Regions from separate parts of the Liquorilactobacillus nagelii DSM 13675 genome, predicted to be linked through region 1. Evidence: riboswitches for the same ligand, from Rfam matches in the RefSeq annotation. Region 1 holds a riboswitch; the other holds the start of a gene.

The links. Region 1 has a riboswitch for fluoride ahead of eno (phosphopyruvate hydratase). Riboswitches for the same ligand answer to the same signal wherever they lie in the genome.
Region 2: another riboswitch for fluoride. It lies ahead of G6O73_RS11320 (metallophosphoesterase family protein); the one in region 1 lies ahead of eno (phosphopyruvate hydratase).

Annotation. Positions count from the first base shown of each region.
Region 1 covers NZ_CP049304.1:758,390-775,077, reverse strand. The annotation lists gene G6O73_RS04160 (DUF998 domain-containing protein) at 1-141, shown strand, start outside; gene G6O73_RS04155 (SHOCT domain-containing protein) at 161-439, shown strand; gene G6O73_RS04150 (putative quinol monooxygenase) at 548-832, shown strand; gene G6O73_RS04145 (Crp/Fnr family transcriptional regulator) at 902-1,588, opposite strand; gene larA (nickel-dependent lactate racemase) at 1,811-3,088, shown strand; gene larB (nickel pincer cofactor biosynthesis protein LarB) at 3,093-3,857, shown strand; gene larC (nickel pincer cofactor biosynthesis protein LarC) at 3,854-5,092, shown strand; gene larE (ATP-dependent sacrificial sulfur transferase LarE) at 5,095-5,931, shown strand; gene G6O73_RS04120 (MIP/aquaporin family protein) at 5,946-6,665, shown strand; gene G6O73_RS04115 (HoxN/HupN/NixA family nickel/cobalt transporter) at 6,770-7,771, shown strand; gene G6O73_RS04110 (2-isopropylmalate synthase) at 8,097-9,266, shown strand; gene msrA (peptide-methionine (S)-S-oxide reductase MsrA) at 9,369-10,190, shown strand; gene G6O73_RS04100 (ferritin) at 10,253-10,741, opposite strand; gene G6O73_RS04095 (DUF2207 domain-containing protein) at 10,867-12,681, shown strand; fluoride riboswitch at 12,742-12,806, shown strand; gene eno (phosphopyruvate hydratase) at 12,860-14,146, shown strand; gene G6O73_RS04085 (metallophosphoesterase family protein) at 14,368-15,210, shown strand; gene G6O73_RS04080 (putative polysaccharide biosynthesis protein) at 15,316-16,688, shown strand, end outside.
Region 2 covers NZ_CP049304.1:2,262,727-2,279,414, reverse strand. The annotation lists gene G6O73_RS11330 (MutS-related protein) at 1-938, opposite strand, end outside; gene G6O73_RS11325 (MutS-related protein) at 935-2,467, opposite strand; gene G6O73_RS11320 (metallophosphoesterase family protein) at 2,543-3,388, opposite strand; fluoride riboswitch at 3,457-3,517, opposite strand; gene G6O73_RS11315 (YhgE/Pip domain-containing protein) at 3,599-6,553, opposite strand; gene G6O73_RS11310 (TetR/AcrR family transcriptional regulator) at 6,668-7,291, opposite strand; gene G6O73_RS11305 (DoxX family membrane protein) at 7,566-8,063, opposite strand; gene G6O73_RS11300 (serine hydrolase) at 8,252-9,595, opposite strand; gene G6O73_RS11295 (sensor histidine kinase) at 9,667-10,833, opposite strand; gene croR (response regulator transcription factor CroR) at 10,853-11,542, opposite strand; gene G6O73_RS11285 (NAD-dependent epimerase/dehydratase family protein) at 11,985-12,962, opposite strand; gene G6O73_RS11280 (AraC family transcriptional regulator) at 13,079-14,293, shown strand; gene G6O73_RS11275 (hypothetical protein) at 14,259-14,768, shown strand; gene G6O73_RS11270 (MarR family winged helix-turn-helix transcriptional regulator) at 14,877-15,332, shown strand; gene G6O73_RS11265 (MFS transporter) at 15,339-16,682, shown strand.

The sequences.
Region 1 (16,688 bases):
CTATTTTCTCAGCCATTAGCCAGTGGTATTTTACAATGTATAATGCTTGATACACTCTATTTACCTTTGCTGGTTATTGCCGCTAAGGATACATTTTTATGGATTAAACAGATTTTTATTTATTTTAAAAGTGTGGTTTGATTTACGCTTGTAATCTTTAATGATTGATTTTATACTTGAGATGATTAGTCGGGAGATGAAAATTATGATGTGGAATTGTGGTAATTGGAGTTCTTTTATGAATGGTCCAATGACAGGAGGTTGGATTTTTTTAACTTTCCTAATCATTGTTGCTTTTTTGTTAGTATTTTTCTTTAGACGAAGGACAAATAGAAATTTAGATCAAACAACTGCCTTTAAAATTCTTGATGAATCATATGCTAAAGGTGAAATTACGTATCAAGAATATCAAACACGTAAAAATAATTTAAAAAAATGACTTTCAAAAAGAGTTGACCAAGGAAATTAATCTTGGCCAACTTTATTTATTATTCAGACTAACGAGAGTAAAATAAAGAAGAATAAATAAAAAGGAGTTTTAAATTAAATGAAAGTTATTAATGTTGCTTTAGTTGTTAAACCAGAATTAAAAGCGGAATACGAAAGTTTCATTGCAGATCTCGTTAAAAACTCTGCCCAAGAAAACGGTAATTTATTTTATGGTCACTTTAAAAAACTTGGCAGTGATAATACTTATGAAATTATCGAACATTGGCGTGATCAAGCTGCTGTGGAATCGCATAATGTGACACCACATTTCCAGAAATTTTTAGCACAGGTTAACGATTATTTGGTTGAAGAACCCCAAATTACGCGACTAGTTCTCGAATAAATTTACAATTTCACCTTAAAAGACCCCATTTTAGAATTGATGAAAATTAATCCTAAAATGGGGTCTTTTTTAATAGGCAATATAATCGTCTAACTTTTTTGAATTTTTTATCACAATCCGCCGCTTATTATCCTGACTGTTAGTAAATTCAATCACTGATTCATCTTTTAAACGGCGCATCATCCGACTGACACTTGTATGGTTGGCAATGCCGCAAAATCCTGCAATATCTTCGTTTGTTACGTTAAAATCAATCAAAATTTTATCAGAATTAGGTAAACGTTGACCAAATTTAAGTGCCATGTCACGTAAAAAGTTAGCCAAGGCCCCGAGTTTGCCATTCATTGTCAAACGCTGCAAACGAGAAAAATTTTCTGATAAACGATGGCGATAATATTGCTTCACGTAATTTTGTAATTGCTGATTAGAATTAACATACTGCCAAAACTTAACTCGATTAATCTGATAAAATGCAGCTGTTTCAGATTCTATCCGCACATTAAAAGGCTGTTCATCATATTGCAAAGCTTCATCATGTAGGAGCGAAATGACATCCGGTTGATTAATGTATGAAATATTAAATTCACGTCCATCTTGCAAAATAACTGAAGTTTTGATAATTCCTTCTTTTAAAATGAAAACACTCGCAGCTTTTAATCCATGAAAAGTTAAATAGGTGTGATAATCCTTAGTGATTGTTGAAATCTGTTTGTCTTTTAAAAAATGTACTAAGTAATCAATATCTTTATTGGTCAACAATAACTCGTTCCCTTCCGTAACTCTCAAATGTAGTCAACGTTTATTTTACCGGTATTTGATGCCACATGACCTTATCTTTTGATAATAACAAAAGAAACCAGAAAATGATATTAAAAAATGCTAATTAAGTTTAATAATCTTGATTGACAATGAAAGCAGATTTTAAACCAGTATCATGAAAAATGTAAGTTATCAAATAAGTGAGAAGGAGAAATTTACATGGTAGAAATTAAACTTCCATATGATCGTGGTTTTGTAACTGCTAAAATTGATTCAGCAAATTTTGCTGGAAAACTAGTTTCTAAAGCAGCGACTTACCATGCTCAACTTTCAGAAAAAGAGCTGGTTGAAAAATCACTTGATAATCCAATCGGCAGCCCTAATCTGGAAACCTTAGCTAAAGGCAAAAAAAATATTGTCATTATTAGCTCGGATCACACGCGACCGGTTCCATCAAAAATTATTACACCCATTTTATTGCGTCGTTTAAGGCAGGCAGCTCCAACGGCCAGAATTAGAATTTTGGTTGCTACAGGTTTTCATCGTCCTTCAACTCATGAAGAATTAATTGCAAAATACGGTGAAGAAATTGTTGCAAATGAAGAAATTGTGATGCATAAATCACAAGCAGATGCTGAGATGGTAAAAATTGGTCAATTACCCTCAGGTGGTGATTTGATCATCAATAAAGTTGCCGCTGAGGCCGACTTATTAATTTCAGAAGGTTTCATTGAATCACACTTTTTTGCAGGTTTTTCTGGTGGTCGCAAATCAGTTTTGCCAGGAATTTCTTCTTACAAAACAATTATGGCTAACCATTCAGGAGAATTCATTGCTGACAAACATTCACGGACGGGTAATTTGCAGCATAATCCGGTTCATCATGATATGGTTTATGCCGCTAAAAAAGCTGGTTTAAAATTCATCTTAAATGTTGTTTTAGACGAAGATAAGAAAATCATTGCCTCTTTTGCCGGTGATTTAGAAGCGGCCCACAAAAAGGGAACTGATTTTGTAGGCGATTTAGCTGGAGTCAAAGCAATTAAAAGTGATATCACTCTTACAACTAACGGTGGTTATCCTTTAGATCAAAATATTTATCAAGCAGTAAAAGGAATGACAGCTGCCGAAGCTAGCAACAAACAAAACGGGACAATCATTATTGTAGCTGGTTGCCGTGATGGTCATGGTGGTGTTGGGTTTTACCACAATATCGCAGATGTGAATGACCCAAAAGAATTTTTAAAAGCTGCGACTAATACACCACGCTTGCAGACTGTTCCAGACCAGTGGACTTCGCAAATTTTAGCTCGAATTTTGTCTAACCACCACGTAATTTTAGTTTCTGATTTAGTTGATCCAGATTTAGTAACCAACATGCATATGGAACTGGCAACCTCAATCGATCAAGCATTAGCTTCAGCTTTTAAGCGCGAAGGACAAGCGGCAAAAGTTACCGTAATCCCTGATGGTTTAGGCGTTATCGTTAAGGACTGATCCAATGAAACAAGCTGAATTATTAAACAATCTAAAAAAAGTTGCCGCTCATGAAATCACACCTCAACAGGCAGCCGAAAAGTTGAGTGAAATTGATTTTACTGAATTGAATTATGCCAAGATAGATACTGCCAGAAAAAAGCGAACTGGTTACCCGGAAGTAATTTACGGAGCAGGTAAGACACCGGAACAAATCAGTGGGATCGCTACTGCATTGAAAAAACAGGGACAACCAGTCTTGGTTACTCGAGTAACACCCGAAAAAGCGACTAAAGTGCAAGAAAAAGTTTCTGATTTAAACTATAACTCAACTGCCCAAGTAATGATCTGGGAACCACAACCGGCGACTCATATTGGTGAAATTGCTATTGTTACTGCTGGAACTTCTGATATCCAAGTAGCGGAAGAAGCTGCAGTTACTGCCGAATTATTTGGCAACCAGGTAACTCGAATTTATGATGTTGGAGTTGCTGGTATTCAACGTTTATTTGCCAAATTAAATGTTATTCGGCAAGCAAAAGTAATCATTGTAATTGCGGGAATGGAAGGTGCCTTGGTAAGCGTTGTCGGGGGGTTAGTTGACCAGCCAGTAATTGCCGTTCCAACAAGTATTGGTTATGGTAGTAATTTAAACGGTATGACACCTTTATTGGGGATGTTAAACAGCTGTTCGGCAGGAATCAGTGTTGTTAACATTGATAATGGATTCGGTGCAGCTTACAACGCCAGTATGATTAATCACTTAGCCAGCAAGGGGGGAGCCAGATGAGAACATTAGTATTGGATGCTTTTTCCGGTATCAGTGGTGATATGTTTTTAGGAGCTCTTTTTGACCTCGGACTTTCAAAAAAGGCATTTGAAAATGAGTTGGCTAAATTACAAATCACTGGGTATCAAGTTCAGATTAAAAAAGCCAGTCATTCAAGTATTTATGGAACTAATTTTGATGTCATTTTAGCAGACCATCAAGTTAAGGATAATGGGATTACTGAGCACGGTCACCATCATGGGCGCAGTTTTGCAACTATTAAGCAATTAATTGAAGCCAGTGAATTGAGTAATTCAATTAAACGACGAGCACTTAAACTATTTCAAGCGATTGCCCAAGCAGAAGCTCATGTTCATCAACAAAAAATTGATGAAGTTCATTTTCACGAAGTAGGTGCCCTAGATTCAATTGTTGATTTGGTTGGAGCAGCAATTGCGCTTGATTTAATGAAGATTGATCAGATTATTGTTAATAATTTAGCAGATGGAACAGGAACAATTAAGATTGCTCACGGTATCGTACCTGTGCCCGTACCAGCTGTCATTCAACTTAGAGTTGGGACCAAAATACCAGTTCAAATCCGTTCTGAAGTCAAAACTGAGTTGATAACACCAACTGGAATGGCTTTAGTTAAGTGTTTAGCCAATGAATTTAATGTTAATCCAGCTGGTGTTTTAGAACAAACTGGTTATGGTTTCGGTAACCGTGAAATTGGCAGTTTAAATGCCTTACGTGCTAGCATTTATAGCACTTTGCTTAGTAACCAAAGTGTCAACCAAGAACACGATCAAGTTATGCTAATTGAAACTAATTTAGACGATGTAACCGGTGAACAGTTAGCAGATGGAATTGCCGGTTTAATCGAGCGAGGCGCCAAGGATGCTTGGAGCGAACCGATCATGATGAAAAAAGGACGACCAGCTTATAAACTCTGCTTACTAGCCGACCCAGCTCAACGCCAAATCTTAGTTAAGTATTTATTCGCGAAAACACCGGCAATTGGTGTCCGATATCAACTGTTGAAACGTGAAATTATGCAGCGAAAAGTTAAGTTAGTAAAGACCTCTTATGGAAAAATACACGTTAAACAACTAACGTATGGTGAGGTTACTAAATTATCACTTGAGCATCAAGAACTAGCCAAATTAGCTGCTTTAAATCAGCGACCGTTAGTTGATTTAAAGACTGAAATTTTAGCTGAATTACGGCAAATTAAGCAAAAGAAAGGAATTTAATTATGGAAACATTAAATAATAAAGAACAGAAATTACAAACAGTTTTAGCAAAATATGATCGAGTAGTGGTTGGATTTTCAGGTGGAATTGATTCAACTTTAGTTTTAAATGAAGCTGTCAAAGTTTTGGGCAAGGAGAACGTTTTGGCAGTTGTGGCCGACTCAGAATTATTCAGTGAAGAAGAGTACGCTAAAGCTATTGACTTAGCCGCTAATTTAGAAGTGAATGTCAAAGGAATTCAACTTGATTATTTGGCCGAAAAACATATTAAAAATAATACACCGGAATCATGGTATTACATGAAACAGATTTTTTATCGTCAACTGAATCGAGTAGCTGCAAAGTTTAATGCTGATGCTGTTTTAGATGGCATGATTATGGACGATCAAGCTGATTTTCGTCCTGGATTGCGTGCCCGGGATCAGGCTGGGGCAATTTCAGTTTTGCAGGTTGCCGGACTTTATAAAACAGATGTCCGTGAATTAGCTCAAAAACAAGGATTAAATAATTGGAACAAAGTAGCTTCTTGTTCTGTATCTTCGCGCTTCCCATATTACACTGAATTGACCAGTGAAAAATTACAACAAGTAATGGCAGCTGAAGCTTATTTGCGTCAGGCTGGTTTTGGAACGGTTCGGGTTCGGGTACATGATAAATTGGCCCGAATTGAAGTTCCCGTAGCACGAATCAATGACTTGGTTAATCAAAAAGATCAAATTACCACAAAATTAGAATCACTCGGTTATGAATTTGTCACAGTTGATTTGCAAGGCTTTGTCAGTGGACGGATGAACCAAGATCTTTCTACTGCTGAGAAAGAAAAAGTATTAGTGGGGTAAGGGGTAAAGAATCTATGCATTATTCGTTATTAGTTCGTTGTTTAGCAGAATTTATTGGAACTGCTGTGATGGTTGCTTTGGGCAATGGTTCAGTTGCCAATGTTGAATTAAAAGGTACTAAAGGTTTTCATGGTGGTTGGGTCTTAATTGGTTTTGGTTACGGAATTGGTGTCATGATTCCGGCAATGATGTTTGCCACTGTTTCAGGTGCACAGATTAATCCGGCCATGACTTTGGCTTTGGCAGCTACTGGTAATTTCCCGTGGAGTGAAGTTTTGCCATACATTATTGCACAGTTATTAGGTGCAATTGTCGGCCAATTATTAATTGTTTTAGCTTATAAACCATATTATGATGAAACAACTAATCCCGAGAGTATTTTAGGCACTTTTGCCACGATTGACGCTGCTAACAGTTGGGTTAACGGTTTTATCAATGAATTTATTGGAACATTTTTATTAGTGTTGGGAGCGTTATGTATTACAGCTGACAAAGTTGATTCACGAGCTGACTTTATCGGTTTAGGCTTTTTAGTGATGTGTCTTGTCGTTTCTTTCGGTGGACCAACTGGACCAGCTTTAAATCCAGCTCGTGATCTTGGTCCTAGATTGTTACACGCAATTTGGCCTTTTAAATTCAAGGGCAGCTCACAATTTAACTACAGCTGGGTTCCAGTTATGGCTCCGATTGTTGGTGCGGTTGCTGCAGCAGTACTTTATCAAGGTGTTTTTTAGCAACTGAGTGAACTCATTAATGCTCAGCTAAGATAAACAGCCGAGCGGTCATTTAAAAACCGTTCGGCTGTTGTTTTTATTTTTAAAGATCGGAGTGAAGAAGATTGAAAAGGAAATTAACTACAGCAGCACGTCACTATTATCTTTTGGTTTTTTTACTGCAACTTGTGGCTTTCAGTTGGCTATTCTTTGCTGCTAAGCAGCAACCAGCTATCTGGGGGCTAGGGTTAATCGCCTATACTTTAGGACTACGCCATGCTTTTGATGCTGACCACATCGCCGCAATTGACAATACAGTTCGCAAATTAGTCAACCAACGACAAGAGGCCGCTGGAACCGGCTTTTTCTTTTCTCTAGGTCATTCAACCGTTGTTTTCTTACTAGTTATAATTGTTAATTGCTCCATGAAATTATTTAAGCATAATCTACCATTTTTGCAAGACGTTGGGAATCGAATTGGTGGGCTTGTTTCTGGCAGCTTTCTTTTGTTGCTGGCGTTCGCTAACCTGGTAATTTTAATCAATTTGTATCAAACTGCCAAGAAATCAGCGGTTAACTCGGAAACAGATCCAAAATTAAACCAGTTATTAGCTAAACGCGGTTTTTTGACACGTTTTTTAATGCCCTTATTAAATTTAGTGAAAAAAAGTTGGCAAATGTATCCAATTGGTTTTTTGTTTGGCTTGGGATTTGATACGGCAACTGAAATCGCTTTGTTAGCGATCGCTGCTAGCAGTAATCAAACGCTAATTGGTTGGAACAACCTAGTTTTCCCATTAATGTTTGCAGCCGGGATGAATTTAATGGATACAACTGATTCGATAATGATCACGAGTGCTTATCGCTGGGCTTTTTCAAGTCCTAGTCGAAAGGTTTATTATAATTTAACCGTTACTTTGGTTTCGGTTATTGCTGCTTTTTTAATTGGCAGTATTGAATTAATGCAAGTTGCGATTAGCTTTATTAAACAGGGAGATTTAAAATTCAGTTGGCTTGCTAATTTAAATCTTAATCAGTTAGGAATTGACTTAAGCTTTTGTTTGTTAGCGATTTGGTTCTTGACTTATCTTAATTGGCAACACCACAATGCCAAGTCAAGTTTTTAGCCGGCTACTAATTAGAGCTACATTAATGCTGGTTTTATAATAATTATCGTTTTTTAATTTTTTTAATAAATAGTCTTGACTTTCTTAGCAAAACAAGTTAAATTAATAACAAGCAATTACGGAAGGAGTTTTCATCATGGAAAAACAGCAATTTAATTATTCAATTGATTTTGCCCTACTACTATGACCGAGGACTCTGACAATTTGTCGAGTCCTATTTGGCCATTGTAGAATGGGGCTCGCGCAAGACGGAAACGTCTCATTCTACATGAATGAGGCGTTTTTATTTGTTTTTTAATATTTTAAAATTTAGGGGGAGTTATACATGACAAAACAAATTCAATTTTTCGATACAACATTACGCGATGGTGAGCAAACAATTGGTGTCAATTTTTCAATTCAGGACAAAATCATGCTGGCCCAAAAGATTTCTGATTGGGGAGCTGATGTAATTGAAGCTGGATTCCCTGTTGCCTCTGAAAATGATTTTAAAGCGGTTCGTCAAATCGGACAAACCATTACTAACTGTAACATTATTGGTTTAGCAAGATGTGTCAAAAAAGACATTGATGCTGTAATTCGGGCTTTAGCTGATGCACCAAATGGTCAAATTCATGTTTTCATTGCAACGAGTCCAATTCATCGGGAAGCAAAATTGCATATGGATCAAGCTGCTGTTATTAAGACAATTACCGAATGCGTCAGTTATGCGCGACAATCGTTTGAACATGTTGAATTTTCACCAGAAGATGCCACCCGAACAGAATGGGATTTTTTGGTCAAAGCGATCCGAACTGCCATTAAAGCTGGAGCTGATGTAATCAATATTCCTGATACAACTGGTTATACTAATCCTGATGAATTTGGAGCTTTATTTGATTATTTGAAGAAAAATATCCCAGAATTTGATCGAGTCACATTTTCAGTTCATTGTCACAATGATTTAGGAATGGCTACTGCAAATGCCTTAGCTGCCATTAGACATGGGGCTACCAGAATTGAAGGAACAATTAATGGGATTGGTGAGCGAGCTGGCAACACCGCTTTGGAAGAAGTTGCGGCTGCCATGTATGTCAGAAAAGATTTTTATCAAGCTGAAAACCACGTAAACCTGAAAAAAACTTTTGAAATTGCCCAAATGGTGAGTGAAAAATCAAAAATGCCAATACCGCACAACAAACCAATTACTGGTGCCAATGTCTTTGCGCATGAATCAGGCATTCATCAAGATGGTTTCTTGAAAAATCATGCAACTTATGAAATTTTAACCCCGCAAAGTGTTGGAATTGCCCATTCTTCGATTCCTTTAGGAAAACTGTCTGGCTCGCATGCCGTCGCAACAAAATTGGCTCAATTAGGTTATCAAGTTTCAACAGCTGATATGCGGGAAATTTTCCCGATTTTCAAACAAGTAGCAGACAATCAAGCAATCGTCTCTAATGATGATTTGCGACAAATTATGCAACAATTCGAAAAAGTAGGTCAAATGAATTAAAAATTTTTATTTAGTTAACAAGTCACTCTGATTGACAGAATGACTTGTTTTTTGTTTTGCTTACTTTAAGTTACTTATCTTTTTTAAAAGAGGGTGTGAAAAATGAAGACTTTTCCAGATTTAACGCAACGACTTTATAATTTAATTTTAAATCCGGCTACCCGTGATTGGGAAAGGCAACAATTGGTCAAAGCTAAAATTTCTTTAAATGAGCGCTCGGCAACTGAGGTTTGGTCACAACTTGAATATCAGCTGCGACCATTGGCAGTGCGCAATAATCTCACACCAGCCGTTGCTGATTTTTATGCACTAATTAGCCATAACGAACGAGCTGGACAAACTTTTGATCTAACAATTCATCAAAACCCCGATCCAGCATGGCAAGAACGCGCAATTTTTGCGGGAGGATGTTTTTGGTGTCTAGTCAAACCGTTTGAGACCCGGCCAGGAATTAAAGCCGTAATTTCTGGTTACACTGGTGGAATAACTACTAAACCAACTTATGAACAAGTTAGCAGTCAAAAAACCGGACACGTTGAAGCAGTAGAAATTATCTACGATAAACGATTGGTCAGTTATCAAAACTTATTAGAATTATATTGGCAGTTGATTGATCCGACTGATGCGACTGGACAAATTAATGATCGCGGTAATAATTATCGACCGGTCATTTTTGTCCGTAACCAACGACAACGCCAAGAAGCAGAAACATCAAAACTGGCTCTAATTAATTCGCAAAAATTTTCCAAGCCAATTGTCGTTCCAATTGAAACAGCAACAAAATTTTGGCCTGCTGAAAATTATCACCAACAGTTTTATCGCAAACACCCTCAACGTTATCATTTGATTGCGCAAACTCGCCAAAATTATCTAAGAGTTCTTAAATTCTCCGGGAAAATTAAACAGCTTTTCAATAAAAAATAAATAAGAGAAAATCAGATAGTATAATGTCTGATTTTCTCTTATTTTTGAATCAAAAGCACTACTTATTTATGATCATTGCTTTGGTCCATTAATTGATCTAACGCCAATAAATCCTTACCATCAACTAAATCATATTTGGCGAGCAAATTGCGGGCGTTGACTTCTTCTTCGATTTGCTCGGTAATAAAATAATTTAAAAATGTCTGGGTCTCAAAATCATTTTTCGCCTGAGCTAATTGGTAAATCTTGCGGATACAACCACTAATATACTGTTCATGTTTTAATCCGCCTTGAATAACTTCTTTGACTGAAGCATACTTTTGTGAAGTATGTTCCACTGGGGTTAAGTTAACCTTTTGATCCATATCATGCAAAAAATTAATAAAACGCCAGCCATGATTAATTTCTTCATTTGCCTGATCTTTATACCATTTTGAAAAGCCGTGGAGACTGCGTTCTTCAAAGAAATTATAAAAATCCAAATAAATATACGCTGACTGAAACTCCTTATTAATTTGGTCATTCAACAACTGATAAATCTCTTTTTCCATTATGTTTCGCTCCTTTCATATTTATTTTACCATACTTTTAACAAACTGTTTGTGGATTCACAAAACAACTTAGGTCTGCGATAATTTAATTCAAAGGAAAGATTATTTAAACAGGGGAGGAACAAATGAAAAAGCATTGGTTTGGAATTATATTAGGGCTGTGTTGGGGATTATTGCTGATCTTTTCATCAAATGCTCAGGCTGATTCCAGTTACGAAATAACCGCTTATCAAGTTCAAGCAAATATTCAATCAGACGGTTCAGCAATCTTAACTCAACGAATTCATTATGATTTTGATGATGCAGCGCATGGTGTTTATTACCAACAAGCTCTCGGTAAACAACAACAAATTAAGGATATTTCGGTTGCTATCGAACAAAATGGAAAATTAAGTCAAGTGACTCCATCTACTAATGGTGCACAAAACACTTACCAGCAAACAAATACTGGTCAAAATGTTAAATTGAAAGTTTTTCATGCTGTTGATAATCAAGCCGTAACCTTTATTTATCGTTATCGAATTACAAATGTTATTACTAATTGGCAGGACACAGCTGAGATGAATTGGAAAATTATCGGTAGTGGCTGGGATGTTCCATTAAATAACATTAAAATTACTATTCAACTGCCAAAATATCCGGTCAAGCAGTTGCAGGCGTGGACACATGCCAGCACTAACGGTTATACCAAAGTCCAACGACAAAGAGGGCGTGTAATTATTACCGCTAAAAGCAACCCTGAAAACTCGTTCATCGAAAGTCGATTACTTTTCCCGACCAATATTACGCCGGCTAACTTATTAATAAAATCGGATAACCGAAAAAAGACTGTCCAAAGCCAAGAAGCTGCTTGGGCAAGAAAGGCAAATCAACAGCGTGAACAGCGACAACTGGTACAAACGATTGTTTTTGGCATTTTGTTTTGTCTGGGGTGGATAACTGTCTTAATCGTTCTGTGGTTAATGGCAAAAGCTAAGTCTCATCATCAAGCTTGGCCACGATCAACTCGACAGGCCGTTCATTCTTTTGAAGTTCCCAACTTATCAGCGCCTGTGGTTCAAAGCCTCTTATCTAACCGGTTACCTGATTCTAAAGCTTTAAGTGCCGCTTTAGTCGAATTGGCTGCTCAAAGAAAGCTAGCTATTGAAGAACAAACTGAAAAAATAAAATTTGAACAAAAACCAAACTATCGGATAACTTTACTAGATTCAACTTTGCTAAAGACAGCTAATATTTGGTATCAGTTATTTAATACAGTTGGAAATGGTAAAAGTTTTACTTTGCAACAACTCAAACAGGCTGGTAAATCGCCGATAACCAGCAAAAGATTGCAAGCAGCTTTTAAAAAATGGCAAAAAGCACAACAAAAAATTGCAATTGAACAAAATAGCGTCGATCAACATATAAAACATCAAAATACATGGGTAACTATTTTGACTGGAGCAGCAATCATTCTATTATTAGGTGGCAGTTTTGGTTTGAATGCAAAACTATTAATTGGAATTGCTGGCAGTTGCAGCTTGCTGATGATTTTTCTAGTAATCTTTTTCTTAAAAAAACACTCTCCTTATACAGCTGAAGGAGTGGCTTTGGTTAATCAATTACGTGGCTTCAAAAAAATGCTGGCAGATATTGGACGTTTTAATCTCAAAGAAGTCGGTGAACTAGTTCTTTGGGAAAAGATTATGCCTTATGCTGTAGCATTTGGGCTAGCCCCTAAAGTAGCGGCAGCTTTAAAAGCTAACTTTGATACCGAAGAACTAGAGAGTAGTTTTATAATTTACTATCCATTTTTTATTAATGGAAAAGATTTTGACTTTGGTGAAGTTTTTGCTAACAGCTTTTCGACTAGTCTTGCTTCAACTAGTGGTAGTTCAGGAGGCTTCAGTGGGGGAAACTCTGGAGGCTTTGGTGGCGGTTCCGGTGGTGGAGCATTTTAATAATTAAAACTACTAATTTTTTATTGAACAAAACTCACAAATAGTGTATCCTTTAGTTGTAATTAAATCGGCGATGACGTTCGCCATAAATAATTGGCTAACAATTTGATGACGTCTACTGTACTGAAATTGGTGCAGTAGACGTTTTTTTATTAGTTAGCGAAAGGGGAAGAGTATTATGTCACTTTTTATTGATTCGGTTAAGGCCCGGGAAATTTTTGATTCCCGCGGCAATCCAACAGTTGAGGCAGACGTGATTTTATCAGATGGAACTTTAGGTCGTGCTGAGGTTCCTTCTGGTGCTTCAACCGGCGAAAAAGAAGCAGTTGAACTGCGCGATGGCGGCCAGCGCTTACAAGGCAAAGGAGTCAGTCAAGCAGTCAATAATGTTAACACTGAAATTAATAAAGCATTGCATGGTGAAGATCCCTTTAACCAAGCTCATGTTGATCAAGTCATGATTGACTTGGACGGCACTCCCAATAAAGCTCGTTTGGGTGCTAATGCAATTTTGGGTGTTTCAATGGCCGTAGCTCGTGCAGCCGCTCAGGCAACCCAGCAACCGCTATATCGTTATTTAGGAGGTACTGATTTAGAATTACCACAAACCTTCCATAATGTAATTAATGGTGGGGAACATGCTGATAACGGAATTGATATTCAAGAATTTATGATTACACCCGTTGAACGAACGAGTTTTCGTGACGGATTTGAAAAAATCGCTAATACGTATCATACCCTCAAAAAAGTAATTGAAAAAGCTGGGTATACCACCGGTTTGGGTGATGAAGGTGGTTTTGCTCCAGATTTGAAATCTTCGACCGAGGCCTTGCAAATGCTACATGATGCAATTGTCAAAGCCGGCTATACACCTGGTAAAGAAATTGCGATTGCTTTTGATGCAGCTGCCTCATACTTCTATAACCGCGAAACCAAAAATTACGATTTCGAAGGCAAAACTTATACGCCAGCTGAACTGGGAGAGTATTATATCAGTTTGTTGGATAAATTCCCAGAAATCATTTCAATTGAGGATCCTTATGGTGAAGAAGACTGGGATAACTTCGCTGAGTTTACTAAAAAGTATGGTCATCGGGTTCAAATCGTCGCAGATGATCCAGTCTGCACCAATCCAAAATTAATTCGAGAAGCAATTGAAAAAGGAATGGCCAATTCGATTTTGATCAAACTAAACCAAATCGGAACTGTGACCGAAACCTTAGAAGCAATTCGCTTAGCCCGCAAGAACGGTTATACAACGATGATTTCTCATCGTTCCGGTGAAACTGGTGATACTTTTGTAGCTGACTTCACCGTTGCTACTAATTCAGCTGAATTAAAGTCTGGTGCTCCAGCAAGATCCGAACGAGTTGAGAAATACAACCAGTTATTGCGCATCGAAGAAGAATTAGGTGTTGATGGAACGCGGTTAGCTCACTTTCCAGATAACGTTAAATTTGATTAACTTGCTTTAAAAATTAAATAATACTAGACTAACTTGACTTGAAAAATAAAGGGTTGGCACAAAAATAATTTTGTGTCGCCTTTTTGATTTTATCAGTACTCACACAAATTTTTATGTGATTAAGATTTAGCAACAAAAGATTAGCGAGAATGCTAGAAATTTTTCAATAACAATTTTAAAATATAGCTTAGAAGATAACTGTTAAGAGAGGACTAAGTGATTTGAAAAAAATAGCTCTAATTGCCGATGTTCATGGAAACTATACTGCCCTGAAAGCTGTGTTAGCTGATGCCCAACAACGAAGAATCGATGATTATCTTGTCTTAGGCGACATTGTTAATCGTGGACCTGCACCAGAAAAATGCCTGCATGCACTGCAGGAAAAACATCCCTTAGCATGGGTAATTGGAAATCACGAACAAGTCTATCAAAGTTTACTACACCAAAAGTTTCAAGATTATACGGCGAATGAAAAAGCAATTTTGGCAATCATAACTTCCGGCTATGATCGTTGTTATCTAAAACATCATGAATTCAACTGGTTAGCCAATTTGCCATTGTGCCAGGAAGTAACGATTGAAAAATTAAAGCTACGAATTTTTCATGCAACTCCAACTAGTTGTCGGGGACATTTAACTGTTCCAACCGCCGATCAAGCTAATTTCGACGAATTGTTAGCAAACTCGGATGCCCAAATTGCAGTTTATGGTCATACGCATCAAACTTTGCTGCGGCAAACAAGTGATGGTCGTTTGATCATTAATCCAGGAAGTATCGGTTTAGCAGTTTCTGGTCAAGCTAAGCTAGTTGCTGGACAAGCAAAGTACGCAATTTTAACAATTTCGGAACAAAAACTACTTGACTTACAATTTTTATCCATAGCTTATGATGTAAATTCAGAAATCGAATTAGCTGAAAAAAGAAAACTTCCATTTGAAAGATTATATGCGTTCTTACTGCAAACTGGGGTCTTTACTTATACTAAAAATAATGTCCACAAAGAAAATTTAACCCATAATTATCTAGAACAAGCGAGAAAACTGATTGAGGAGAATGGTTGGTAAACAAATAGTTTAAAAAAATGTTAAAAACTCTGGTTCCATTTTCGTGTTAAATTAGATAATAGCGATATTATTAAACAACGCGATCTAATGAATTGAGGAATTATTTTGAAAAATAAAATGTTATCTGGCACTTTTTGGATGTCTTTCGGCAGTATTTTTTCTCGAGTACTCGGAGTAATCTACATTATTCCCTGGTTATTAATGTTTGGATCACAGCAAAATCAATACACTGCCCAAGCATTATTTAACGCTGCCTATACACCATATGCCTTATTCTTAGCACTGGGAACTTCTGGTTTTCCAACGGCTATCTCACGAAAAATTGCGATTTATAATGCCGAACAGCGTTTTCGCGATAGTCAGCAATTATTTAAGGCAGCAATTTTTTTCATGTGTATTTCCGGCTTGGTTTGTAGCTTATTATTCTATTTTGCTGCTCCAGCTGTTGCTGGCAGCTCGCCAATTTTGAGCAGCTCCTCAGCTATCAGTATCATTCGAGCACTAGTACCAGCTTTGTTTATTCTACCTGTAATGAGTATTATTCGTGGCTGGTTCCAAGGAAACGAGGATATGAAACCGTTTGGTATTTCTCAGTTGGTTGAACAATTTGTTCGCGTACTAAGTATTCTTTTATTGACTTTTATTAGTTATACTTTGTTTCACGCCTCACTGAATGTGGCGATTGCTTTAAGTACATTTGCCGCTTTTACTGGGGCTTTAGCTAGTTTAGCATACTTGTTAAATTACTATCGTCGCCAACAGCCTAGTTATCGAAAGTTAAAAGCTGCAAGTCAACCCGCAACTTATTTGAATACTAAACAATTGTTTTGGCAGATTAGTAAGGAAGCTTTGCCGTTTGTTTACGTTGGATCCGCGATTACTATTGCCCAACTAATTGACCAATTCACTTTTAAGCAAATTATGCAATTTGGCAGTCATTTCAGTTTAACTGCTATCCAGAATATGTTCACCCTTTTTTCAGCTAATCCAAGTAAAATTACAACCGTAATTGTTTCATTGGCAATTGCAATTTCTGGAACAACTTTACCACTTCTAGCCAGTGCACAAACAGATCCAGAAAAGGCTGGAAAAATTATTCAAGATAATTTTCGACTGTTATTTGGACTTTTAGCACCAGTGACAATTATCTTAGCTCTATTAGCCGGAAGAATTAATACGGTTTTCTTTGGATATAATCTGCATGGCAGCTGGTTAATGTTTTGGTCAATTCTAATTACTTTTATTCAAGCAATCTTTACGGATGTTTTTACTTTAATTCAGTCATTAGGAAAACACCGTATGGCAGTTATCCTGCTCAGTATCACTTTAGCAATTAAATTTATTCTTCAGTACCCATTAGTTTATTTTTTTCATGATTACGGCGCACTTTGGGCAACTGCAATCTCATTTGGATTAGTTGCTGGCTATTGTGTTTATTATTTGATGGGATTATCCCAGCAAACTAGATTGGCAGATTT
Region 2 (16,688 bases), 980 kb from region 1:
TTTCCAATCACCTGTTCAGCAGAATGATTAAGCAATAAAACCACATTGCGCAAATCTGTTATTTTAATTTCAGTTGAATATTCTGCAAATGTTGTCGGAGTTTTTGCTGGTAACGTCCGCTTCAAATTAATTACGCCTTGCATAAATGCTAATTGTGCCCGTAATTCATTGAAAAAATGTCGCAATTCAAAAAAGGTATTGCTGACCTCAGTTGCTAAACTCCACATTGCTCGATTCTCATACCGCCCCAATGCTTGCGAACTATTATCGTCGCGGTCACCAACTACAAAACTAACAAATTTACTACTCAAATGTGTCTGAACATCCCGAAAAATTTCCGCAGCTCGATTTTGCTTTGCATAATAATCAAGTTCTGCCATATTGCCTTGCAATCCAGCCAATAAACTAGTCGAAAAAGCATAACTAGGTGAATAAGCTTCCAGACTGGAAATCACTCGATTCATCTGATTTAACTTTTCTGGAGAAAATGTCTGCTCTAGTCGTTGAAAAAATTGCTTAAAAGCCTTTGATTCCCATCGATTAGCTGCCTGTTCTTTAATTTGTTTAATAGCTTGTAGGAAAACCTTAATTAAATTTGCTTTGCTAGAAACTTGATATGACGCTGACCCGATTAACAATCCCCAGCCCTCATCAATGACTTGTAGAATCGTGGTCTCACTAAGTTGGTACAATGCTGAAATAATCTCAGCATTTCTTAGTGCATCCCGAATGGCCGCCTGCCGATACCTAAGCTGCGATTCGTCGAGAACCGATAAAAACCAGCCAGTTAAAACAGCTTGTTGGATCTGCTCATCATTTTTAGCCATAGTTGAAAGAACCGGCTCTAATTCCAAGTCTTGATAAGTTAGCTGTTGTGTCGAAGTCATTTTAAACGGCACTGCAAATGAATCAGTCAAGTCGATTAATTGAACTTTCATTTTTTCAAACTCCTTTCAATTGCCGCAATTGTCAAATTATATTTCTCAAGCAACAAATCAGCATATACCTGATTATCAAGCGGGGCCGGAATTATTTTAAAACTCCGCTCTGCTTTTTGATTTACCTGACTCATCAACGTAACTGTTGCTGGCTGTTGCCCAAGTTCTTCCAAAAAGGTCACATATATTCCTGCAGCTTTTTTAGCTTGCAACAAAGCTAAAACCTTCTTCCCCAAGACTGCCGCATCTTTAGCTGCTGTTGAAGAAAACAATTCATTCAAAATAACAAAGCTTCGTTGTTCTGCTACCGTAATTATTTGATGAATCCGTTCAACATCAGCTGCCAATAATCCAGTTAATTTAGCTGCTGTTTCTTCTCGTTCAAAATGCGTTAGCAACTTAGGACGTAATTTTAAGCTGGCCTTTTCTCCGGGAATGGCAATTCCCAAGGCTGTCAAATAATAATTAATCCCCGCCATTCTCGCATAAGTTGTTTTTCCCCCTTGATTAGGCCCTGAAATAATTAAAAATGATTTCTTTTCTGGCAAATAATAATCATTCGTTACTAGCTTGAATTCCTCTTTATGACAACTTGTTGCCGCTAGTTCAAAGTCAAAACTAGCCTTAACTTGTTCCGCTCCCGTTTGCTTAATTTGTGGCAAACAAAAGCTTACTTGGTGCTGACTAAGTTGGCTCTCAACTGCTATCCAAGCCAAGTAAAATTCAAGTTCTCGGCAGACTTGATTTAGCTCAGGAATCGCATAGTGCAGATAGCGGTGGTAAAAATCTGCTAACAGTTTGAACTCTTGCGGATAAAGTTGCGGTAATAATCTAAAAATCTGCGACTGAACATTATTTAATCCAAATTCATGTTCCACTGGATCTATCTTCACTGCCTTATCAATGTCTCTCGTTGTTTCAAATAAACCTTGAAAATTCTTCTCAAAAACTTCTCTCATCGATTGTGTCGTTTCAGGATTTTTTTGAATTTTTACTAACCGTCCTTTGACAATCAAACGATAAGTAATACTTGCTAGCTGTGCATTCAATTGTTCCAATCGTCCCTGCAACTCTTTCGTTGTCTCGGCAGCTAAGTAAACTTTCAGTCCGCTTAAAAACCGTCGTAGGCCGGGTGAAAGTAATTTAACTTGGGCTGCTTGTTGAACAAAACTTTTCACCACTTGTTCTTGTCGCGACAATAATAAAAGCAACTGTTGTTGCCGATATTCCAAGGGCTCTATTCGCTGTAATCCTTCTAAACTATAATTAATCTGCTTAATCTCATTAACTAAATCAGCAAATAATTTAAAATTTTTTGTTACTTGCAAATCACGAAAAGTCTGCTGCCGATATCTAATTTCTTTTTCATTATTTAGTGGCTGGTAACAGAAAGGTTCCAGTCGATAACCAGTTTTTTTCTGAATTTGTTTAAACAAAGAAAGCAAGTTTAAATCCTTATAGAAAGCTTCTGTTTTTAATAATGTTTGCGGTCGCTGGTTCGGGTTTAAAAATAAAATACTATTAGCCATCTCTTTCACCTCAATTAAAAGACACCCAGACTAATTCTAGCCTAGGTGTCATCATCTTTTTTTAAGTGAACACCATCACTTTTTCCAAGCAAAATATTCCTTGAAATTTGTAATTGAATCATATTGATACCGCTGATTGTATTCTTCAATCCGTTCAACTGAATAAGTGTACTCACCAGTACGTAATAAATCACAGTAGAGATCTCCATATGGCAGATTTCTTTCACAAGCAGTCATAATTTCGGATTGAATATCATAAGCCACTCTTCTAAAGTCGATCTCTAAGACATCAGCACCCGTTAACCTTAAAATGGTATATTGCGCTAAGTTATTATGCTGCCATGTTCCACTCGTTGTTGGCATTCCTACCGAACCGGGATTAATTACCAACCGATCTTGAGTAGAATAACGCATTAACTGTTTATGTGTATGACCATAGACTGCCAAATCTGCCGCTGACTTTTTCAGCATTTGATCAAAGTTTTCTTGGTCACTCCGAGGATTGGTTTCATTTCCCCAAGGTTTATTGGGCAAAGCATGCATGATTGCAATTTTAAGGCCCTCAAATTGACAAATTTGCAAATACGGTAAGTTTGCTAGCCATTGATAAGTTAAATCATTTAAATAAAAATAATCGTAAGCATTTAAGATTATTTCCATGATTCTCTTGGCTCCTTGCGTATGAGGATCATGATCAGCCAACATGTCATGGTACGTTTTTTCATGATTACCCATTACCCAAGATTTTGTTTTGACTTGTCTCAGTAAATCAACACATTCCTGTGGTCGGGGCCCCCGCTTGACAATATCTCCAACTGATAGATAATCAGTACAACCTGCCTTTGCAGCATCTTTTAAAACAGCTTCCAAAGCTGATGCATTTCCATGAACATCAGCAATCAAACACAAGCTTCTACTCAAAATTTTCATCTCCATTGCCTAAAAATCCTTTTGACGACAAAAAATGACACCTACCTTCCTTATTCGATAAGAAGATAGGTGTCATTAATTTTACAATGGTTATCCGTGAACACCATCACGTTTTATTTCTGAGTCAAGTATCACATTGCTAACTCAAAAAGTCAATTTTCAAACTAGCTCTTTACCATACTTTTACATTTGCCTTATTCCCTAGTTTCCCGGATAGTTGCTATCTGGTTTGTTTTCTTCATAAGTTACAATTCCCTTTTTAACAAAGGTTGTCATCGTCAACCACAATAAGAAGAGGCAGACAATAATGAAGGCTGACAGCACTCCAACTGAAACTATAACTTGATGTTCCCCTAGGCCTGAGTTCAAAGCTTGACGGAAGCCAAGAACTGAATAAGTCATTGGCAAGAATGGGTTAATTGCCTGGAAGAAACCATTCATCCCATTGGTAATTTGAATTGGGAATGATCCCCCACAAGCACCTAATTGGATAACCAGCAAAATCATTGCTAGGAATCGTCCTGGATTATTGCCAAGCATCGACATAAACATGATTAGGAACATTGCCGAGTATGAGAAGAATAACGCGTTAATAATCATTGATGGCAGATGCATCGGGACCAATCCAAAAATCATCATAAAGATTGTTTCAATCAGTGCATTACCCGTTGCTACTAAGAAACCTACAGTAACTTTGCTTAAGAACCATTCTGTTCCAGTGCCATCTGACGACATCCGCCGAATTGGGTAAACTAAGTTGAAGACCAGTGAACCAACAAATAAAGCAACTGATAACATATATGGAGCTAAAGCATAACCATAGTTAGGTACTTTACTGTAGTTGCTGTGCTTCAAATTAGATGGAGCGGCAAACATATTAGCTGTCTTATTCGAAGTTTTAACCGCATTAACTTGCTTAGCACCTTTATTCAAGGCTTTAGCTAACGCTTTATTGCCAGTTGTTAACTTAGCTGAACCAGTTGATAATTTATCAGAATTAGCCGCTAATTGACTTGTTCCTGATGCTAATTGGTTAATTCCAGATGTTAATGTCGGAACTTTATTATTCAAAGTCGTTAATCCGCTAGCTAATTGTGAAGCTCCACTATTCAAAGTTGAACTATTGTTAGACAAAGTCTGTGTCCCAGAAGCTAACTGACTAACACCCGAAACTAACGTTGGAACATTGCTGTTGAGTGTTCCTAGACCACTAGAAAGTTGCGATGCACCAGAGTTCAATGCGCTATTATTGGCAGCCAATGTGTTTGCTCCAGTTGCAGCTTTATCAGCACCAGAAGTATACGCAGAGACACCTGAAACTAATTGATTGATTGCAGAGGTAGTTGGTGAGTTTGATGTTAACTCACTAATTCTTTGCTTAATACTGTTTTCTGTCGTTAGAGAATTTGCATTAACTGCAGGCAATGAACTTGCTGTTAAATTAAATGTCTTTGCATAAAATTGCGCAGCCGCATACTGTGCTGAGCTAGAAAGAGAAACAAAATTATTTAATTTTTCCTTATTATCAGAACTTTGTAATTCATTGCTTAGCTCTTCTAATTGTTGACTAAACTCAGAAGTCATACTTGAACTTTCTGACAACATCTTTTGAGAGTTGTTCATTAAATTGGTCAAATCTGTATTCGCAGTTTCAAGTTTCTCTATATCCAAATTATTGACCAAATCTAATAAAGGTTCCAATCCACTCTGAATATCGGTTAACTTACTGTTTAAATTTGTAGAAGCACTACTTATAGAAGAAACATACTGTACATTTTGTTGAGCAATTTCCGCTATTTGTTTAGCAGCTTCAGGGTTAGTAGTTTCTAACGATTTTGAAACACTTCCTAAAGTTGATGAATTAGTAGCAATTCCACTCAAATTTGACTGCAAAGTTTTTTGATAACTACTTTGCAAGTCTTTTAAACTACTTATTTTTGCAGGAAGTGATTCTATTAAAGATTTATTTTGTGACAATAATGAAATAGTTTTATTTAACAAAACTAAATCACTTTGCATAGAAGTAATTTCATCTTGCAAAGATTTTATCTGTTGATTTGAAGTGTCAAGTTTGTCTTTTGTAGAAGATATTTGATTTGAAATATCATTTTCTTTGGTCAACAGATCTTTGGCAATTGTTTGAATATTATCATTAAGCAAAGTGTTTGTTACATACAGACTAGATGCTGCTAATGGTAATTGACTCGTTTGATTAACAAGTTGTTGCATTCCACTGTTTAATTCACTTGATTTACCAGATAACTGATTTAAGCCACTTGAAAGTGAGCTGACCCCATTAGTGTAAGTTCCAACTCCACTAGCTAAACTATTCGATCCACTAGCTAATTTACCAACACCAGTAGCCAAGGTCCCTGTACTACTATTCAGCTTCTGAGTACCGGTATTAACTTTATCTACTCCAGCAGTGTATTCTTGAACACCGCTGCTTAAAGCCGTTGCACCAGTTGTTAACTTCAAAACACCTGAACTTAACGGAACCACTCCAGTCTGCAACTCAATTACGCCATCGTTGACCTTCTTTACTCCAGCTGTGTAGGTATTGATTCCATCAGTTAAAGTATTCGAACCGGTCTTTAATTTATCAGCACCCTTAGCTGCCGTACTGAATCCCTTGCCAACTTTTTTGATTGTTGCAAACATCGTCTTGGCATAAGCTGTTGATACACTCTTGCGGACTTCAGCATTTAACTGCTTAACACCCTCTTCACTGATAACTTTACCAATGTAGTTCAGTGAATCGTTGGTCTTGTATTTCAACTGCATTTTCTTGGGCGTTTTGTCCAAAACAGTTGTTGCATTTTTAGAGAAATTCTTAGGAATTGTTACAACCATATAATACTTTTTGTGACTAATTCCGTACTTAGCTTGTTTTGCTGAAACAAAATGCCAATCTAAATCATCATTTTTTTTCAACTTTTTAACTAAGTCTTCCCCGACTTTCATTTTCTTCCCATTATAAGATACCGTTTGGTCCTCATTGACAACTGCAACTGGTAAAGAACCAGAGTTACCATAGGGATCCCAAACTGATTTCAAGAAGAATACCGAATACAAGAATGGAATAATCATAATTGCACAAATCGTTGCAATTAACAATTTATGCTCTCCCATATGCTTGAATTCTTCTTTGACCATTTTCAAGCTACTCACCTCAACCTCTCATTATCTCTTTTATTATCTATATCAATAATCCATAATATACACTAATTATCCATGAAAAATCAAACGGTGATCATTAGAACATATTTTTTACAAACCTTGCGAAATCTTTGGTTGATTCCCACCAAATACTCCATGAAATAATAATTCCTGCATTGCATCAATTGCTTCCCAAAAGTCCAACTGCTGCTGCATCAAAAAACGTCCATTTAGTAAACTTCGTGTTGTTTTTTGGAGCATCAACAACAACATTTGCTTTTCTGTCTTGCTTAGTTCTCGCGTTTGCGGGTCATTAATCAAGATTCGATAAAAAGTTTGACTGATTTGATCAACTTCACCTTGAAATTTGTGCCATTGCTGTGGATATCGCTGAGCAATTTCAGATGAATACTGTAAAATACAGCCAATCGGGTAAAGTGTCGGAAATTGATCAACGTAACGTTTAATTTTTTCATAGGCTGATAAATGAAGCTCACTTCTCAACTTATCTCCCCGAATAGTCAAATCTTTAAATAAAAAATCAATCATCGCTGAAATTAGTTGTTCCTTGCTGGAAAATCGTTGATAAATCGTTCGCTTGCTCGTATGCAGTTTACGTGCTAAATCAGCCATCGTAAATTTTAAACCCTGCTGTTCAATTAATTTAATAATTGCCGTATACATTTCTTGATCACTTATTTTCATCGCCATTCCTACCCCATCTATAAAAACCAACTTGATTCCTGCTGATTTTTTTTGATGATGAGCTCACAGCTCGCATTACTCAAGCTGTTGCTTCGCCTCCTTGTATGGTTATTTTAACTATTTTGCGCTCAACTAATGTCGATAATTAATATCCATGGTACTGAAACAAATATATAGTACCACTTTAAGCCGAAAAGTAAACACTAAAATCTCAGTTTCTTGGAAAAAAAAGAAACCAACTCAAATCTGAGTTAGTCTCCAAATAAAATTTTTAAAAAAATTGCAATAATCAATCGCTACTAATTCATTCAACTGATTTTTTCAAAAACGGTACCTTTTCCCGTAAAAATGGAATGATCCAGCGATCCAATCCAATCTTTCCGGCATTGAATCCTGCAACCAAAATGAAAATTTCCCAGAAGATATACATTGGATTAACCGAAACAGTTCCTGCCATTAAATAACAAAAGTTCATCATCATTCCGAAAAAGGCTGCTGCTGTTGTCAAAGTTCCAAAAATTAAACCTAAGCCAACAAACAATTCTCCCCATGCAACCATGGTACTGAACAAGGAGATATGTGGCATAACAAATTCTTTCAAAAAGCTTGTATACCAGCCAAATGCTTGCGTTTTTTCAGGTGTCAAAACTGGGCTCTTAATTGCCATGCCAACAAAACCCTTAGCACTAAAACCAGCAGAGACTTTCTCGAAACCATCCATTGTCCACATATATCCCAACCAAATACGGACAATTGTCAAAATTACCATCGCACTCTTCGACTTACGTAACCACTTTACCATAACCAACACTTCCCATTGAATAAGATTATGAATTATTTCACAATTTAATTTTACCGCATAGATTACGTGTGTCAACTGCTTTCACTTACTTTTTGTTATAAAAATAACTGATACTAAAAAAGCGGGAACAATTGCCTTTTCCCAAGGTTATTGTTCCCGCTCAATTCCGATAAGATAACAATTTTATTCTAGAAAAGATTAGTAAAGAAGTTCTTAATTGCTCGTCCCATGATAACGAAGATATTAGCTTTTTGAATTGCTTGTGGGTTGGTAGCTGTTAAGTTCAAACTAGTATCACCATTCAAGAATTGTAATTTTTGACCTTTAATTGTCAAAGCCAAGTTACCAACTTGTTTGTTTTTAGCAATTGGTGCTTCTAGACCGCCATTTTTATAAAGTTTCTTATTACCAGTTAGTTTAACTTGTAAATTGCTGGTAGTTAAGCCACGTTTAATCCAAATGTTACTATTTTCACCAGTTACCACTTGGGCTGTTAATTGTTTACCATGATAGACCGGTAAGGAATTAGCCCCTTTTGAACTCTTGCCTTTATTAATTTTAGTATAAGTGAAATTATCATAAACATAAGACATCAATTTTTGTGTTTGGACAAAACGTGAAGCGTCTTGATCATTCTTATGCTGTGCACCTAAAACAACCGTAATAATCCGATGGCCATCTTTATGGACTGTCCCAGTAAAGTCAGCACCCGCTGAATCAGAAGTCCCGGTCTTTAACCCATCAACTGGCAACTCAGTATATGACTTAGCCAAGCCTTTTAACATCCAGTTCCAGTTTTCCATTTGAGTTTCTGTTGTCCCGTTGTTGAATTTCATCCGGGCAATGCTGGTAGTTTGCAAAACCTCTGGATAAGCTTTTAATAAATTACGGGCAACGGTCGCCATATCAACTGCTGAAAGTTTGTTTTCTGCATTGTTAGCTGCTCCAGGATATTTAGCACTGCCAACATCGCTATTTGGTAACCCCGCGGTCGTATAGATCTCGCCATCATTAATGCCCCATTTTTTCAGTTGTACTCGCATCTGATCAACAAAAGCCTTTTGCGAACCAGCAACAGCATTAGCTAAGGTCATAACCGCCCCATTAGCTGAATAAATTAAACTAGCTTGATACAATTGCTTAACCGTGTATTTATGACCCTTAAGCAAAGGAACATTTGATAATGAAGTGTTTTGACTAACTTTATATGATGCCTCATCAACCGGAATCTTCTCATTCCAGGATAATTTTCCTTGTTTAATTGCTTGTAAAACTAAATAAATTGAAATCAGCTTTGACATTGAAGCAATTGCCAAGGGCTGTGAAGCATTCTTACTATAAATAATCTGTCCAGTGTTGGCATCGACTGCAATTGCAGCTTTAACATCTAAACTCAATCCGGATGCCGGTGTATCACTAACTGTAGCTGCTTGAGCTTGAGTTGTTGCTGCTCCAGTTGTTGCCAAGGCAGCAAACGCTGTCGTTGCTGTTACCAAACCAATCAAAAATTTTTTTGCCTTACTAAATAACATTTTTTTCGATCCTTTCACTTCATTTAAACAATCTACTCTAGCATAGCGAAAAAAGATTAGCCTGACAACGGCTAATCTGCCTTTCCCACCATTTTTTTTGCTGTAGTTTTATTTTCTTGCCTAATTGGTAATTCAATAATAAATTGGGTCCAATTTTCATTTGATTCAGCACGAATTTTACCATGATGGAGTTCAACAATACTTTGCGCAATTGCTAACCCCAAACCGCTGCCACCGGTTTCTTTTGAGCGTGAACTCTCAACGCGATAAAAACGATCAAACAATTTTTTCAGTGATTCTTTTGGGATTGGTTGACCATCATTTGCGACCACGACTTCAATCATTGTCTCTGATACATGATGAGCCTTTAATATTAACTGACCACCGCCAGTCCCATATTTAAAAGCATTGGTAATTAAATTGTTGAAAACGCGAACTAGCTTTTGTGAATCAGCCTCCATCTTAATTGGACCGGTTTCAAAATCAGTTGAAATTACCATTTGTTTTTTCTGCGATTCCAATTCAAATGAAACAGCCAATTGTTCCAGTAATTGTTTTAAATCAATCGTTGACAAATTCAATGGCGTGGTTGATTGTCGCACCTTAGTATATTCAAATAAATCATCTGCTAAAGTTTTCATTTGTCGTGCTTTGACAAAAGCTGTATGAGTGTACTTGAGCAATTCTTCTTGCGAGTGATACTGCTGATCCTCAATCAGTCCTAAATAACCAATAATTGAAGTTAATGGCGTCCGGATATCGTGACTAACATTCGTAATCAATTCATCTTTTGAATGTTCAATCTGACGTTCTTCTTTCATAGCATTTAATGCACTGTCAACTAAAGCATTAATACTGGTTACGACTCGCTGCATTTCACCTGGTAACTGAAAAGGAATTCGATGATTAAGATGCCCATTAGCAATATAATGCAGTTCCGCAATTACATGTTGCAATTGCATTTGCCGATACCGCCGCATTAACCGCCAATAAACTACAAAAACATCTAAAATGACCATAATACAAACAAATAACCAACCCCAACTCCAAAAACGAATATGATTTGGACCGAATGATAAAGACATTTTTATTTGGAAAATTCCATTTGCCAGCTGTGGATTGGATTCAATCATTTGATCCAGCAAAACATAGACAGACAAATTAAGGAGCAGCAATAAAATAACCGTGACCACGCCTTCACCGAATAGCTCGCTTTTTTCGCGTGCAGTTAATTTCACTTAGCTATCATCTCCATAATTAACGGACTTCTACCTTATAGCCAACACCCCATACTGTCTGAATGACTTTTTCACCATTGGTGGCCGCTTCAATTTTGTCACGCAAATGACTAACATGCACCATCACCGTTTTAGCAGAAACAACCGATTCTTGCTGCCATACACGTTCAAAAATTTCATCTGCTGAAAAGACGCGGTTCGGGTGGCTGGATAAAAGATAGAGGATTCCAAATTCCAGTGCCGTTAATTGAATCGACTTGCCATCTGTGGTTTTGACTTCATGGGAATCTTTATTGATAATCAGTGGCCCAACTGTTAAGGTATCTGGAACATCATTAGTAACATTATGCTGCGAACGACGCAATAGTGACTTTACTCGCGCCATAACTTCTAACGGGTTGAATGGTTTCGTAACATAATCATCAGCTCCTTGAATTAAGCCTTGAATCTTGTCAAGGTCACCAGTTTTAGCTGACAGCATTAAAACTGGAATTTGTGAATCTTTGCGGACTTCCTTCAAGACCTCAATGCCATCCATTTGTGGCATCATAATATCCAAAATCATTAATGAAATATCTGGATGCGTATTTAACTTAGTTATTGCTTCTTTGCCGTTATAAGCTTTCTCAACTTCATAGCCTTCATTTTTAATGTAAATACTGAGCAATTCTACAATATCTTTGTCATCATCGACTACTAAAATTTTCATAAGTTTACTCCTTAATTGAATATTGTCTAACTCAACTTTCTCCATGCTTCGTTATTATTCACCAAGCACCGTGCATCATATCTTTCTAACTCATTGCACTTTATAACAATATTGTAACAAACTACACCGTTATCGTATCTAAAGAATTGGTTAAAATCAAGTATTTCGATGGAATTAATTTAATAATTTTTAAATTAATAATCTATTGTACTCTCAAATTGACATAATTACTCAATTTATTCGTTGCAAACTGCTATTTTGCCCAAATTATGACAGCAAAAAAATCCCTTTGGGTCAATGTGAATTTCTTTGACTCAAAGAGATCTCAAAATTATGGTCAAAAGTCCGCTATATCTGACCTTTAGCTTACTTCTCCTGCAAAATTATAAAAGAATCTTTGAATTACTTCGCGTTAAGCTAATGGATTAACTCAAAACTAAAATCATTTTCCAGCTACACACTTTTTTAATGTTTGACGAATAGCTGCCACAACATCATGATCTTTAATGCCTAATACTGGCATGGTAGCTTGCGGATTAAGATATAAATCTTCTGTTTGTAACTTCATGCTGACTGCCAAATGAATCCCATGCTCCAATCCAGCTTCATCGGCTTGTTGGTCCATGTTTTCAAAAATTGGTTGCAGATCAGTGTAATTACTTAACGGTACTTGCGTTGTTTTTTGCTGGCCAAGTGCTTCAACAATTAATTCATAAAACTCTTTAAACTTCATATTTTTAGCACAAATAGCAAAAGTTTGTCGATGTTGACCTTTTTCCAATGCACCCACAGCTGCTTCAGCTACCTGTTCAACTGTTACCATAGCTGTCCCGCCTTTAGGTGCCGGATAAACAGCTTGACCCCGAGCAGGATCAACAAAACTGGTCCAAAGTGGCATTCTACCTGGCATAGTTCCAAAAATATACGGCAAACGTAGCGAGCAGACCGTCATCCCCCCGTCACCTTCAGCAAAAGCTACTTGCTCTTGCAATAACCGCATATTAGGATAGGCTTGCTCCTCAAGGTGATATTGCGGTAAACGTTTCGCAAACTCTGCAAAATAGGAGTTAAAAATCACAAAATGTTTAACTCCAGCTTTTTTCGCCAACCGGGCTAGTCGTTGGGTGGGTAAAACATTAGCTTCGTAGAAAAACTTCATTGCAGGCTTCTTGGGTGTCGTTCGCTCATCAGCTCCCGCGGCATATATTACACCATCACAATCATCTAACAACTTGATAATTTCTTCATCCTTCATTTTAAATATGTTTCCTAATGAGCAATCAACTTCTGCTGGTAAAAGATCCTCGGCAGGTAGTGGCGGCAGTGCCATTGTTTTAACTTGGTAGTTGCGACGTAGCAATTCTTTGACCGTATAGTAACCTAAAAATCCCGTTCCACCTAAAACAAATACCTTTGACATTTCAATCCGCTCCTTTACGATTGTGTTTTAGTTCACATATAGTATACTAAATTTCAAGGGTAACTAATCATCAAAAATATAATAAGTACTCACTTTTTTTGGAAAGAGGACTAATATTGCGAACTAGATATTTTTCAGCTGGGCTAGCCCCATTAGAATTAGAAATTAGTTATCGAACGCTTTTTTCTACTGGAATGAAACATTATACCAATGAATTGGCATTTTTGGTTGTAGTTCAAGGAAAAGCATCTTTAAACCTTAATGGTTCTGAATTGTTACTAGCTGCAGGTGATTTTTGTTTATTGCAGCCCTATCATATTCGATATTTTCAACTAACTTCCCACCAACATTTGGAATTAATTGAAATTCGCTTTTCACTAGGATTGGCTCTCCTACTCTCTCAAAATAAACAAGCTTATAATTCAATTATGCAAAAATTCCAAAAATTCTTTCCTATAGTTAAGGTCAACGATACTGATTTACAGGTTATCACTAATTATTGTCGATGGATTGTTACAGAAAATCAAAGTACCAAATCAAGCTTAACTCAACTCAATCTTTCACTGATTGCATTTTTAAGCACAATTTATACAACAGCTATTCCGCAAGCCAGAAAAGTTCAACTTAAATCTAATGCCGGATCAAGTCTTCAGCTTTTACAAATATATCATCAAGAAAAGCTCTCAATTCGAAAACTCGCCGATAAACTGCAAATTTCAACTGCTGATTTTGCGCAAAATATCCAACAATTAACCAATCAGACACCAAAACAACAATTGAATCAAGTTCGCATTCGGAATGCTGCTGCACTGATGATTTTTGACGATTTATCGCTTAATGCGATTGGGAGAATTTGCGGATTTCAATCTGAGGCCAATTTTTATAAACAATTTCGTTTACAGTACCAACAAACCCCACAATCCTATCGCCAGTATTTAATTAATTTACAAAATCAATTAGTTTCCTTAGATGGAGTAAAAATTATCGGCTATCTATTAGAACATTATTCAGAGAATTTAAATTTAGCTCAAACAGCCACTGATTTAAAAACTGCCCCAACCAAAATTCAACAATTAGTAAAAAAAGACTTTAACTGTACTTTTAAGAGCTTGATAACTGATCTTAGCTTGAATTTAGCTCAAAATTATTTAATTAACTCAGATTTAACAGTAAACCAAATCTGCCTTAAATCTGGTTTTCAAGATTTAAATACCTTTACCCGAAACTACCAAAAAAAATTCCAGTGTACCCCCAGTTTGACTCAAAAAAAAGCAATTCAAAAAAGAGGTGCTAGCTATGCAACAGCCAAACTATCCATACACCCGCAGTGATTATGACTTAACTGATGATGTCCCAACAAAAGAATTTTTTGTTGAACAAATACTTAAAACAACCCCCGCTGTCCAACTGTCAGATCAATTAATTTTTATTTATGTTACTCAGGGACGCGCAAAGCTGCAAATTAACCAGCATTTTGCCGATATCTGTCAATTTCAACTAGCAATTATTTTGCCACAGCGAAGTTTCCGCTTGCAACCTATTGGAAAATTTAAATTCTACCAATTTCAATTTTCGCTTACTGATTTAATCTTACCTGCTCAGCAACAGCATAAATTTTTTTCTTTGCTGCAATTACGAGATCAATTTCCTGAAATCATCTCATTTAAACCGACACAACAATCTCTGTTAGCCAATTTGACTAATTATTTAAAATTAGAATCGCAAGCCAGCAGTACTATTTTGCTCCCTTTCTTGATCTACGCCTGCCAACCACTATTCAAAAACTGGCAGGCTAACAATCTTTGAGTGTCTAAAAAATGATAATCGTTGCTATCTTAAAAATAATATTTGACTTTGCTTTTTCGCCCTCCTAGAATAGTTCGTATACGAACTAATTGGGAGGATTTTTTAGCTATGGACATCCAGCAAACTATCGGATTTCAAATCAAACAATTAACCAATCAACTAAACCGTGTTGCCCGTCAACAAATTACAGCAGCAGAATTAAGTAATATTCCAGAAACTCAGCAATGGGTGCTAAGTTATCTGTATGATCATCAAACAAAAGAAATATTCCAATCTGATCTCCAACAAGCTCTGGGCTTTGGAAAATCAACCATCAGCGAACTTTTAGCCCGAATGCAAAAAAATGATTTAATCCGGTTGAAACAATCGGCTAAAGATCATCGACGAAAACAAGTTTTATTAACAACCACTAGTTTGCAAAAGGCAGCTGTCGTCAACCAATCAATCAGTGCGGTTGAAAAACGACTGACAAATGGGTTGACGAATAACCGCTTAACAGAACTTTTTCAATTAATTCAACAACTAAAACAAAATCTCAAAAACATCAATTCAAATAAGGAGTAATTTATTTTGAAACAACGTTATAAACTTCCTGCAGCAATTTTTGCCACCGGTATTCTATCATTTGGTGGGGTCGTCATCGAAACAGCTATGAATATTACTTTTCCACAGTTAATGAAGCTTTTTAATGTTTCTTTAGCTCAAATCCAATGGGTAACAACTGCCTATCTCTTGGTTTTGACCGCTATGATTCCGTTATCAGCTTTTCTAAAACGCAGCTTTTCAGCTAAAAAACTTTTCGTGACTTCGGTTGCTTGCTTTTTACTTGGGGTAATAATCGATGCTGCTGCCCCCAGCTTAAGTTGGCTAATTCTCGGTCGGGCTTTCCAAGGAATCGGAACTGGCATCAGCTTACCATTAATGTTTAATATCATTTTGGAACAGGCACCCGCCAACAAACTTGGTTTATTGATGGGATTAGGCAATTTTGTCACAGCTACCGCTCCGGCAATTGGGCCAATTTATGGTGGTGTTTTAACGGATACTTGGGGTTGGCGGATGATTTTCATTTTAATGATTCCACTGATTTTAGTAGCTTTATTGGTTGGTTGCTGGTCGATTGAACAACACCATCCCCTCCATCCAACCAAATTTGATCTTTGGGGCTGGATAACAACTGCAGCCGTTTTCTCACTTTCAATTACCGCTTTTAGTTTTCTAAGTACTAGTCTATTAAAATTCGTTGTTTACTCCATCCTAGCACTAATTTTTCTGGCTGTTATGTTATTTCATTACCAAAAATCGACTGCGCCAATTCTTAATTGGAACAGTTTGAAAAGTCTTAGCTTTAGTTTGCATTTAAGCAGTTACTTCATTGGACAATTTGTTGTTCTCGGGCTTTCATTCCTAATTCCCAATCTGATTCAATTAGCTTTTCATCAATCTTCTTTTCAAGCGGGCATGGCGATGGCACCCGGAGCCTTAGTTGGGGCCTTGCTGACACCTTTTGGCGGAATCTTGCTCGATCATTTAGGAGCTAAGCGACCGGTTATTTGCGGTATTTCATTGCAATTTACAGCAGTCTTATTATTGAGCCTTTTCTTCAATCACTTAAATGTTTTAATAATTACTCTGATTTTTGTAATTGCTGCTACTGGCCAATCACTAAGTATGCCGGGAATTATGACTCATGGTTTACAACAATTGCCGGTCAAGCTGCAAGCTGACGGTAATGCCTTATTCAACACCTTCCAGCAATTTGCTGGAGCTGCTGGAACTGCCATTATCTCAACCATTGTTGTTGCATCAAGCAGCGGTCAAATTAATGGTTTCCATCATGGCTTAATTTTCGCTTTAATAATTCTAGTAGTTGATTTAATTGCTATTTGGACTGCATTTCAACGAAAAAATTAGTTAATG